One region of the Streptomyces sp. NPDC058632 genome, then DNA from elsewhere that is predicted to be linked to it. Evidence: riboswitches for the same ligand, from Rfam matches in the RefSeq annotation. Region 1 holds a riboswitch; each other region holds the start of a gene.

Region 1 (3,267 bases):
CGTCGCCCCCGAGGCCGGGGAGTCCGAAGAAGCCGCAGTCGCCGACATCGAAGAAGCCGCGGTCGTCGGCACCGACGAGAACGAGGAGACGGCGAAGTGACCGAGCTCGCCACGATGGACTTCCACCCCCAGCCGCAGGCGGGCGAGGCCCGGCCCTGGGCCTTCCCGGCCCCCGAGCGCACCACCCTCGGCAACGGTCTGACAGTGCTGCGCTGCCACCGCCCCGGCCAGCAGATCGTCGCTGTCGAGGTGCTCCTCGACGCGCCCCTGGAGGCCGAGCCGGCCGGTCTCGACGGTGTCGCCACCATCACCGCGCGGGCGTTCTCCGAGGGCACGGACAAGCACTCCGCCGAGGAGTTCGCCGCCGAACTGGAGCGCTGCGGCGCGACCCTGGACGCCTACGCCGACCACCCCGGCGTCCGCCTGAGCCTGGAGGTGCCGGCCTCCCGGCTCGCCAAGGGGCTCGGACTGCTCGCCGACGCCCTCAGGGCGCCCGCGTTCGCCGACAGCGAGATCGAGCGCCTCGTCCGCAACCGCCTCGACGAGATCCCGCACGAGCTGGCCAACCCGTCCCGCCGCGCCGCCAAGGAACTCTCCAAGGAGCTGTTCCCGGCGACGTCGCGCATGTCCCGCCCGCGCCAGGGCACCGAGGAGACGGTCGCCGGCATCGACTCGGCGGCCGTACGCGCCTTCTACGAGAATCACGTCCGCCCCGCGACGACCACCGCGGTGGTCGTCGGCGACCTCACCGGCACCGACCTGGACGAGCTGATCGGCGACACCCTCGGCGCCTGGACCGGATCGGCGGCCCGGCCGCGGCCCGTCGCGCCGGTCACCGCCGACGACACGGGCCGCGTCGTGATCGTGGACCGTCCCGGCGCCGTACAGACGCAGCTGCTCATCGGCCGCGTCGGCGGGGACCGGCACGACCGCGTGTGGGCCGCGCAGGTGCTCGGCACCTACTGCCTGGGCGGTACCCTCACCTCCCGCCTGGACCGCGTCCTGCGCGAGGAGAAGGGCTACACCTACGGCGTGCGGTCGTTCGGCCAGGTCCTCAGGTCCGCCCCGGACGGTACCGGCGCGTCGCTGCTCGCCATCAGCGGCTCCGTGGACACCCCGAACACCGGACCCGCCCTGCAGGACCTGTGGGCGGTGCTGCGCACCCTCGCCGCGGAAGGCCTCACCGACGCCGAACGCGATGTCGCCGTGCAGAACCTGGTGGGCGTGGCACCGCTCAAGTACGAGACCGCCGCGGCCGTCGCCGGCACTCTCGCCGACCAGGTGGAGCAGCACCTGCCCGACGACTACCAGGCCGAGCTGTACCGGCGGCTCGCCGCCACCGGCACCGTGGAGGCGACCGCGGCGGTGGTGAACGCCTTCCCGGTGGACCGCCTCGTGACCGTCCTGGTCGGCGACGCGGCGCAGATCAAGGAGCCCGTCGAGGCGCTCGGCATCGGCGAAGTCACGGTGGTGCCGGCCGAGTAGACGGCCCGCCGGCGCACTGCCGGCGGCCGTCCGACCGCACGCCGGACGCGCACGCGCGCGGGGCCCTGGTGACGAGAACGTCACCAGGGCCCCCTTATGCCCGAATTGGGGCAGGAGGTGCCTGTCTGCCCTGTGGGATGCGCTACAAAATCCGGGATCCGTTTGGGAATTGAAAGACGCCCCGCTTAGCGTCAGGCGGTCTGTTCGTCGGGCAGTGCGCCGCACCCGCGGCACCGGACAGTCATCGCCGAGTCCCCGTACGGCGTGAGCCGGGGGAGCCGGGGACCCATCAGCGTCCCTGGGGTGAATCGGACGCCCGCGCGTGCCGCGAGGGGGTCCGTAGGAGACCTTCCTGCTCCGAACCCGTCAGCTAACCCGGTAGGCGAGAAGGAAGGAAAGGACCACCCTGTACATGGCGTTCACCCGCGCCACCGGGAAGCACCGTCGTCCCAGCCGCGTGCATCGCGGCACCGCCAAGGCGGCGGGCGTCGCGGCTCTCACCACCACCGGTGTCATCGGCTCCCTCTCCGCTCCGGCGCTCGCCGCCGGACCCGCCGCGGCGCAGACCGGCCTGACCCCCGTGATCAGCATGGGCGACGAGGTCGCCGCCCGGGTCGACGCCCAGGCCTCCGCCCAGCACGAGGCCGCACGCGAGGCGGCCCAGGCAGCCGCACGCGAAGCCGCCGAGGAGGCCGCCCGGGAGAGGGCCGCCGAGGAGGCCGCCAAGGCCCGCGAGGCCGAAGAGCGCGCCGCGCGTGAGGCCGAGCGCAAGCGTCTCAACACCTTCGTGTCCCCGATCGCGGGCTCCTACGTCTCGACCGGCTACCTGTCCGGCGGCGCCGTCTGGTCCTCCGGCACCCACACCGGTGTCGACTTCCATGCCGCGAGCGGCACCCCCGTGCTCTCGGTCGGCATGGGCACCGTCGTGGAGGCCGGCTGGGGCGGCGCCTACGGCAACCAGGTCGTGATCAGGATGCACGACGGCACGTACACCCAGTACGGCCACCTGTCGTCCGTCGGTGTCTCGGTGGGCCAGCAGGTCACCCCGGGCCTGCAGATCGGTGTCTCCGGCGCCACCGGCAACGTCACCGGCGCGCATCTGCACTTCGAGGCCCGCACCACCGCCGAGTACGGCTCCGACATCGACCCCGTCGCGTACCTCCGCGCGCACGGCGCGAACGTCTGACCGGGGGCACGTCCCCTGGCCGTGGTGTACACCTCGGCGTCCGCGTGATCCCCTGACGCCCCAGGTGTCCGCTTTCCGTGGAATGGCCCCGGCTCGGCTCTCCGAGTCGGGGCTTTCGGTGTTTTCGGCGGCCCGTTGTCCAAAAAACGGACATGATTCCCGGCTCGCCGTCGGAAATTCGCGCGCGTTGCAATAGAGTCACGGAACGGGCGTCACCCGTTGGCGTTATGCGGGGATTAATTCGGAGGTCGGTCATGCGTATTCCGGCGCACTCGGTGTGCACGGCGATCCGGGACGACATCGTCTCGGGTGTCTACGAGCGTGGCGGCCGGCTCACCGAGGAACTCCTCGCCCGGCGCTACGGTGTCTCGCGCGTCCCCGTCCGGGAGGCCCTGCGCACCCTGGAGGCCGAGGGCTTCGTGGTCACCCGGCGCCACGCGGGCGCGTGCGTCGCGGAACCCACCGAGCAGGAGGCCGCCGACCTGCTGGAGATGCGGCTGCTGCTGGAGCCGCTCGGTGCCCTGCGTGCCGCGCAGCGCCGCACCGAGGCCCATCTGAAGGTGCTGCGCGGTCTGGTCCGGCTGGGCCAGGAACGG
Region 2 (3,267 bases), on a different contig from region 1:
CGTGCGTCCACTGCTCACCTGACCCCCCGATCAAGTCCCCCCTGGACATCTGGAAGGTACCGCCCGGGACCGCGAGGACGGTAGGGAGCGGCGCATGTTGTTGCCAAGTGGTGCAGAGGCCGCGGACGGGGCACGGGACGGGTGCCCGGGGCGCGGTGAGTCGGGGGCGCGCGGTGTCCGTATTCTCTGGTCATGGCCGCACCCACCGATTGCTCGCTCATCGCCACCGACCTGGACGGGACGCTGCTGCGCGACGACGACACCCTCTCCGACCGCTCCCTCGCCGCGCTGGAGCTGGTGGCGCGGGCCGGTGTCCGGCACCTCGTGGTGACGGGGCGCCCGGCGCCCAGAGTGCGGCCGCTCCTGGACGACCTGGGGTCCACGGGGCTCGCGGTGTGCGGACAGGGCGCGCAGGTGTACGACGCCGGCACGGACCGGCTGCTGTGGTCGGTCACCCTGGACCGGGAACTGGCGGAGACCGCGCTCGGCAAGATCGAGGCCGAGGTCGGGGAGCTGTACGCCGCGGTCGACCAGAACGGAGTGGACGGGCTCACCCTGATCGAGCCGGGCTACCTGATGCCGCACCCGACGCTGCCCGCCGTGCGGGTCGAACGGCGGGACGATCTGTGGGCCCGGCCGATCAGCAAGGTGCTGCTGCGCCATCCCGGCCTGACCGACGACGAGTTGGCGGCGACGGCCCGTGCGGCGGTCGGCTCGCTGGCCACGGTCACGATGTCGGGTCCGGGCACCGTGGAACTCCAGCCGTGCGGTGTCACCAAGGCGACGGGTCTCGCACTGGCCGCCGAGTACCTGGGGCTGGATCCCGAGCGGACCATCGCCTTCGGCGACATGCCCAACGACATCCCGATGTTCGACTGGGCGGCCCACGGAGTCGCCATGGCCAACGCGCACCCCGAGCTCAAGGCGGTGGCCGACGAGGTCACCACGTCGAACGAGGACGACGGCGTGGCCGTCGTCCTCGAGCGGTTGTTCGGCGGAGCGGAGCCGCGCGTGCCCCAACACGTGCTGTCCCGCCCCAGGCCCGGGAGGGTGTCCCGGTAGGCCCCGGTGTTCGCCGGTGTGGCCGGTGCCGCCGGCGTTCCGGTGTCCCGGCGTTCCGACGGGCCCGGGTGTCGCGGATGTCTCGGATGCCTCAGGTGTCTCAGTAGGCGCCGAAGACGTTGTCGATGGAGCCGTAGCGGTCCGCCGCGTAGTTGCAGGCCGCCGTGATGTTCGCGACCGGGTCGAACGGGTCGAAGGCCGTGCCGGGCACGTGGTACGCCTGGAAGGTCGGGTCGATGACCTGGAGCAGGCCCTTCGACGGGGTGCCGGCCATGGCGTTGGAGTCCCACAGGTTGATGGCCTGCGGGTTGCCGGACGACTCGCGCAGGATGTTGCGGTGGATGGAGTCGTAGCTGCCGGGGATGCCGTGCTGCGCCATGACGGACAGCGACTCGCGGATCCAGCCGTCGAGGTTGTCCGGGTACGCGGTCACGGTGCCGGCGGCAGGGGCGGGCGCGGCGGGCGCGGCGGAGGCGGTGGTGGCGCCGAACAGCGGGAGGACGACCGCCGCGACACCGGCGACGGCGAAGGAGCGGACGAGGCGGGAGCTGCCGAAGCGGCGGGGCGGACCGGATGCGGTCATGTCTGTGTTCCTCTCCTACGCCTGCGAGGTGAGCTGTCGGGTTCGGGCGGGAGAGTGCCCGGCCGTGCCCCTGCGGGCATGGCTTCACCCCGAGCCGTTCCGGGTGCGAACCGGTCCGGCGGCTTACCTGGGTCCCCCGCTCCTGCCGTGCGTGAGTGAGTTCGTCGATGGGTGGCGCGGGCGGCGGCAGGATTCGGCGTCCGCCCGACAAGCCGGGAACGTATGCGAGCGCACTTGTCGGAAACAAGTGAGACCGTCACGGATCGAGCCGTTTGATCTTGCCGTGGGGGTTTTGAGGTGCTTGATCCTTTGCGGACGCCAAGGGTCAACTCGCTTGCGGGGCAAGGGGAAGCGCCGGCGAGCGCGAGGGGCGGGCGCGTCGGGGTGCGCGTGACTCACTTCACTGGCCGCACCGCGTGGGAGTATTTGCCGCCAAAGGGAATTTGCTTGGTAATTACGGCAAATCGGACTCCGGGGTGGGCGGGACGGCCTGCGTGCGGGACCGTGCGCCGGACCGCGTTCCGGGTTGCGCCTCGGGAGCGGGACGCTGTGTCCGGAAAGCGATGAATATTCTTTTTTGCCACCTGGTCGGAAACGGTCTGAGGGTGATCCGATACGGAGGGCGCCGTGAGGCGCCGTCCGCGCGTGTGCGGGTGAGTCCGGGGAATGCGGGTGCTGGCGGTGATCGAAACATGACCGGATACGCTGGTTGGAGTGATGTCAGCGACCTATCGACAAACTGTGCAAGACGTCTAAGCGCCGGTGGACACCAGCAGACAGGAGACCCCTCGTGACCGTCGTCGGGCCGTTCGGGCTGAGCGTGCGGGACCAGGCTCTGGAAGCCGATGTCCAGGCCGGGATGACGGCTGTCGAGGAAGGGCTGCTCGAGGCCACGAAGAGTGAGGTCCCCTTCATCACCGAGGCCGCCCAGCACCTGGTGCGGGCCGGTGGCAAGCGGTTCCGGCCGCTGCTCGTGACGCTCGCCGCCCAGTTCGGCGACCCCTACGCGCCCGGTGTCGTGCCGTCCGCCGTGGTCGTGGAGCTGACCCACCTGGCCACGCTGTACCACGACGACGTGATGGACGACGCCACCGTGCGGCGCGGGGTCCCCAGCGCCAACACCCGCTGGGGCAACTCCGTCGCGGTCCTCACCGGCGACTTCCTCTTCGCGCGCGCGTCGCACATCCTGGCCGACCTCGGCCCGGAGGCCGTACGGGTACAGGCCGAGGCGTTCGAACGACTGGTCACCGGTCAGATCCTGGAGACCGCGGGGCCGCAGGAGGGCCGGGACCCGGTCGACCACTACCTGGACGTCCTCGGCGGCAAGACCGGCTCGCTGGTCGCCGTCGCCTGCCGGTTCGGCGCCATGATGTCCGGCGCGGACGACACGGTCGTGGACGTGCTGACCCAGTACGGCGAGCGCCTCGGGGTCGCCTTCCAGCTCGCCGACGACGTACTGGACATCGCCTCCGACTCCCACGAGTCCGGCAAGACCCCGGGCACCGACCTGCGTGAGGGCATCCCGACGCTGCCCGTACTGCGGCTGCGCGAGCGGGCGGCCCGGCTGGGGCTGGCCGAGGACATCGCCCTGTGCGAGCTGCTCGACTCCGACCTCGGCGACG
Region 3 (3,267 bases), on a different contig from region 1:
GGCGAAGCCGCCCTCGTCGCCGAGGCCGGTGGACAGGCCGCGGCCCTTCAGCACCTTCTTCAGCGTGTGGTAGACCTCGGTGCCCCAGCGCAGGGCCTCGGAGAAGGACTCCGCGCCGATCGGGGCGATCATGAACTCCTGGATGTCCACGTTGGAGTCCGCGTGCGAACCGCCGTTGAGGATGTTCATCATCGGCACCGGCAGCAGGTGCGCGTTGGGGCCGCCGAGGTAGCGGAAGAGGGGCAGGTCGCTGGCCTCGGAGGCGGCGTGGGCTACGGCCAGGGAGACGCCGAGGATGGCGTTGGCGCCGAGGGAGCCCTTGTTGTCGGTGGCGTCCAGGTCGAACATCGCCTGGTCGATCAGGCGCTGCTCGGTGGCGTCGTAGCCCACGAGCTCCGGGCCGATCTGCTCGATGACGGCCAGGACGGCCTTCTCGACGCCCTTGCCCTGGTAACGGTCGGGGTCTCCGTCACGGAGTTCGATGGCCTCGAAGGCGCCGGTGGAGGCGCCGGACGGGACGGCGGCACGACCCGTGCTGCCGTCGTCGAGGCCGACCTCGACCTCGACCGTGGGGTTGCCTCGGGAGTCCAGGATTTCCCGGGCTACGACGACGTCGATGGACGGCACGAGCATCTCCTTCATGGATGTGACGTGATTCAGCGGGGCCACGGGGCCCTGCGGACCCGAGCCTATCCGGCTCGGGGCGATCGGCCATCCGGTCGGCCGCTTCACGGACAGAACCGAGAGTAAATTGTTTCCGAACGGAACAAAGAGGTTTCCGGGAAATCCGGGAAACGGGGAACCGGGTCCGGCGCCGCGGCACGGACCGCCTCCGGCACCGCGTACGGACCGGATCCGGGCGCCGGCCACGAAAAAGCCCCGCCCCGGCGCGTACGGGGACACGCGCCGGGGCGGGGCAGACCCCGCGGGGACGGGGCCCGGGCCTGCGGCCGCCGTCCTACTTCAGGTGCAGCTGCTGGCCGGGGTAGATGAGGTCGGCGTCCTCGACGATGTCGTCGTTCAGCTTGAACAGCTTGTCCCAGCCGCCCTTGACGTCGTGCTCCGAGGCGATCGAGCTGAGGGTGTCCCCCTTGAGGACCTTGTACTCGCCGTCGCCCTTCTCGACCTTCTCGCCGGTCGGGGTGGTGACGGTCTTCTTGGCGGCCGGACGCTCCTCGGAGCGGGAGGCCTTCTGCTCGGCGGAACGCTCGGGAGCGGCCTCGGTGCTCTGCTCCGGGGCCTGCTGCTCCGGGGCCTGCTGCTGGGAGCTCTGCGAGGAGCCGCTGTCCTGGCTGCCGGAGCTCTGGCCGCCCGAGCCCCCGGCGGAACCGCCACCGGTGTAGGCGGCGCCGGACAGGCCCTTGCCGCAGACCGGCCAGGCACCCTTGCCCTGGCCCGCGAGGACCTTCTCGGCGATCTCGATCTGCTGGGCCTTGCCGGCCTGGTCGGCGGTGGCGGCGTACTTCGTGCCGCCGTAGCCGGCCCAGGTGGAGGCGGAGAACTGCAGACCGCCGTAGTAGCCGTTGCCGGTGTTGATCGACCAGTTGCCGCCGGACTCGCACTGGGCGACGGCTTCCCACTCGGAGGCGGTGGCGGCGGAGGCGCTGCCGGCCGCCATCAGCGGGGCGGCGACGGCGGCACCGGTGACGCCGGCGACGGCGATGACACGGGTGGCCCTGGACGGACGACGGTGCTTGCCCTTGCTGGAAAACAGCATGGATGGATCCCCTCACCGACGCCTACGAGGTGAGCTGTCGGGTTCGGGCCGGTTGAGTTGCCCGGCCGCGTTCCCTTGCGGGACGCGGCTTCACCCCGAGCCGTATCCGGCGTACTTCACCGGATCCGGCGCCTACCTTGGGTCCCCCGCTCCTGCCTACGGCGCATGACGCGACGACTGTTCCCGTGCTGCCACTGGCAGGATTCGGCGTGGCGGCAGCCGGGGCCCGCGATGGCGAGCGATCACGACCGTAGACATGCTCGCAGCGGATTATCAAAGACGATCAGGGCTTCTGAGACCTATCTCTCATCACCTTTAAACCAGACATTCGTTGCGAACCGGGACTCTCAACTTCCGGCCTCGGCGCGCTTTTTCGCACGCCGAGTCGCCTGTCACCCGGTCGGCGCGCCGTCGCCACCCAGCCGGCGTAAGGCCGACTCCCGAACAACCGGCCATCACTGCGGGAATGTCAGCATTCACCCGATTGAAACCCGGATGCGCTTTCCTAGCCGAAAAGGGTGAGATTCGGGGCGGCGGCACCTTCGGCCTCGTCGCCCCCGCCGTACTGGGCGAGCCATCCGCCGCCGAGGGCAAGGGAGTCGGAGGCGACCGAGGAGCCGCTCGCGGAGCCCGGGGCGGAGTCGCTCGACGGGGAGGAGCTGTCGAGGCCGCGCGTGAAGCCGAGACCGCCGCGCGAGGCGTGCTTGCCGGAGGACCCGGCCTCACGGTCCTCACGCGCCTCTTCCTCGGCGCTGACGCCGCGGTGACGGCCGTTGCCGGAGTTCTCACCGTCGACCGATTCCGAAGCGTCGGACTTTTGCCCCGACTTGTCCGAATCATCGCCCTTGGCGGAGGGAGACGCGGAGGCGGAGGGGGAAGCGTCGGGGGCGGCCGATCCGTCCGCCCCTCCTTCCTCCTCCCGGTCGTCCGCAGCGCCCTCGGCGCCCTTCGCGTCCTTCGCGTCCGACGAGGAGCCGGCGGACTGGGACGGCGACGGAGTGGCGGACCTCTCGGAGCCGGACGTGCCCGACGAGTCGCCCTCCACGCCGGTGTCGATGTCGAGCACGGACGAGTCCTGCTCCAGGCCCCCGAGCAGCCCGCAGGCTCTCCACGCGCCGACACCCTGGTCGGCGAGGATCTTCTCGGCCACGGCTATCTGCTGGCCGCGGCTGGCCTGGTCGGCGCTGGTCGCGTAGTCGAGGCCGCCGTACGCCTCCCAGTCCTCCTGGGTCAACTGCAGGCCGCCGTAGTAACCGTTGCCGGAGTTCTGGCTCCAAGAGCCGCCCGACTCGCACTCGGCCACCCGGTCCCAGGTCGAGCCGTCGGCGGCACTGGCGGCGCCGGCTCCGAGGAGGGGGATCGCGATGGCCGAGCCGGTCACTCCGGCCGCGACGAGAAGAGCCGGAGCCTGGCGGGGGCGACGGTGACGACCGTTCCCGGAGAGCATGCGGAGACCTTTCGCAGGACAACAGTTGCTCGCACGGCGCTTCGAACCATGGCGTTTGAAAAGCGGGACGCCGCGCTTGATGGGTGAACGTATAGGCAGTCGA

Evidence for each region. Region 1 has a riboswitch for cyclic di-AMP ahead of ACFWVE_RS15755 (M23 family metallopeptidase). Riboswitches for the same ligand answer to the same signal wherever they lie in the genome.
Region 2: it holds a riboswitch for cyclic di-AMP, as region 1 does, so the genes downstream of both, ACFWVE_RS03800 (transglycosylase SLT domain-containing protein) here and ACFWVE_RS15755 (M23 family metallopeptidase) in region 1, are expected to answer to the same signal.
Region 3: it holds a riboswitch for cyclic di-AMP, as region 1 does, so the genes downstream of both, ACFWVE_RS07025 (transglycosylase family protein) here and ACFWVE_RS15755 (M23 family metallopeptidase) in region 1, are expected to answer to the same signal.

What each region holds. Positions count from the first base shown of each region.
Region 1 covers NZ_JBHXQZ010000035.1:34,245-37,511, forward strand. The annotation lists gene ACFWVE_RS15745 (M16 family metallopeptidase) at 1-100, shown strand, start outside; gene ACFWVE_RS15750 (M16 family metallopeptidase) at 97-1,485, shown strand; cyclic di-AMP (ydaO/yuaA leader) riboswitch at 1,721-1,884, shown strand; gene ACFWVE_RS15755 (M23 family metallopeptidase) at 1,898-2,671, shown strand; gene ACFWVE_RS15760 (GntR family transcriptional regulator) at 2,926-3,267, shown strand, end outside.
Region 2 covers NZ_JBHXQZ010000005.1:69,341-72,607, reverse strand. The annotation lists gene ACFWVE_RS03810 (GNAT family N-acetyltransferase) at 1-18, opposite strand, end outside; gene ACFWVE_RS03805 (HAD family hydrolase) at 193-1,062, shown strand; gene ACFWVE_RS03800 (transglycosylase SLT domain-containing protein) at 1,163-1,645, opposite strand; cyclic di-AMP (ydaO/yuaA leader) riboswitch at 1,651-1,813, opposite strand; gene ACFWVE_RS03795 (polyprenyl synthetase family protein) at 2,436-3,267, shown strand, end outside.
Region 3 covers NZ_JBHXQZ010000011.1:85,349-88,615, forward strand. The annotation lists gene eno (phosphopyruvate hydratase) at 1-627, opposite strand, end outside; gene ACFWVE_RS07025 (transglycosylase family protein) at 959-1,717, opposite strand; cyclic di-AMP (ydaO/yuaA leader) riboswitch at 1,722-1,891, opposite strand; gene ACFWVE_RS07030 (transglycosylase family protein) at 2,223-3,164, opposite strand.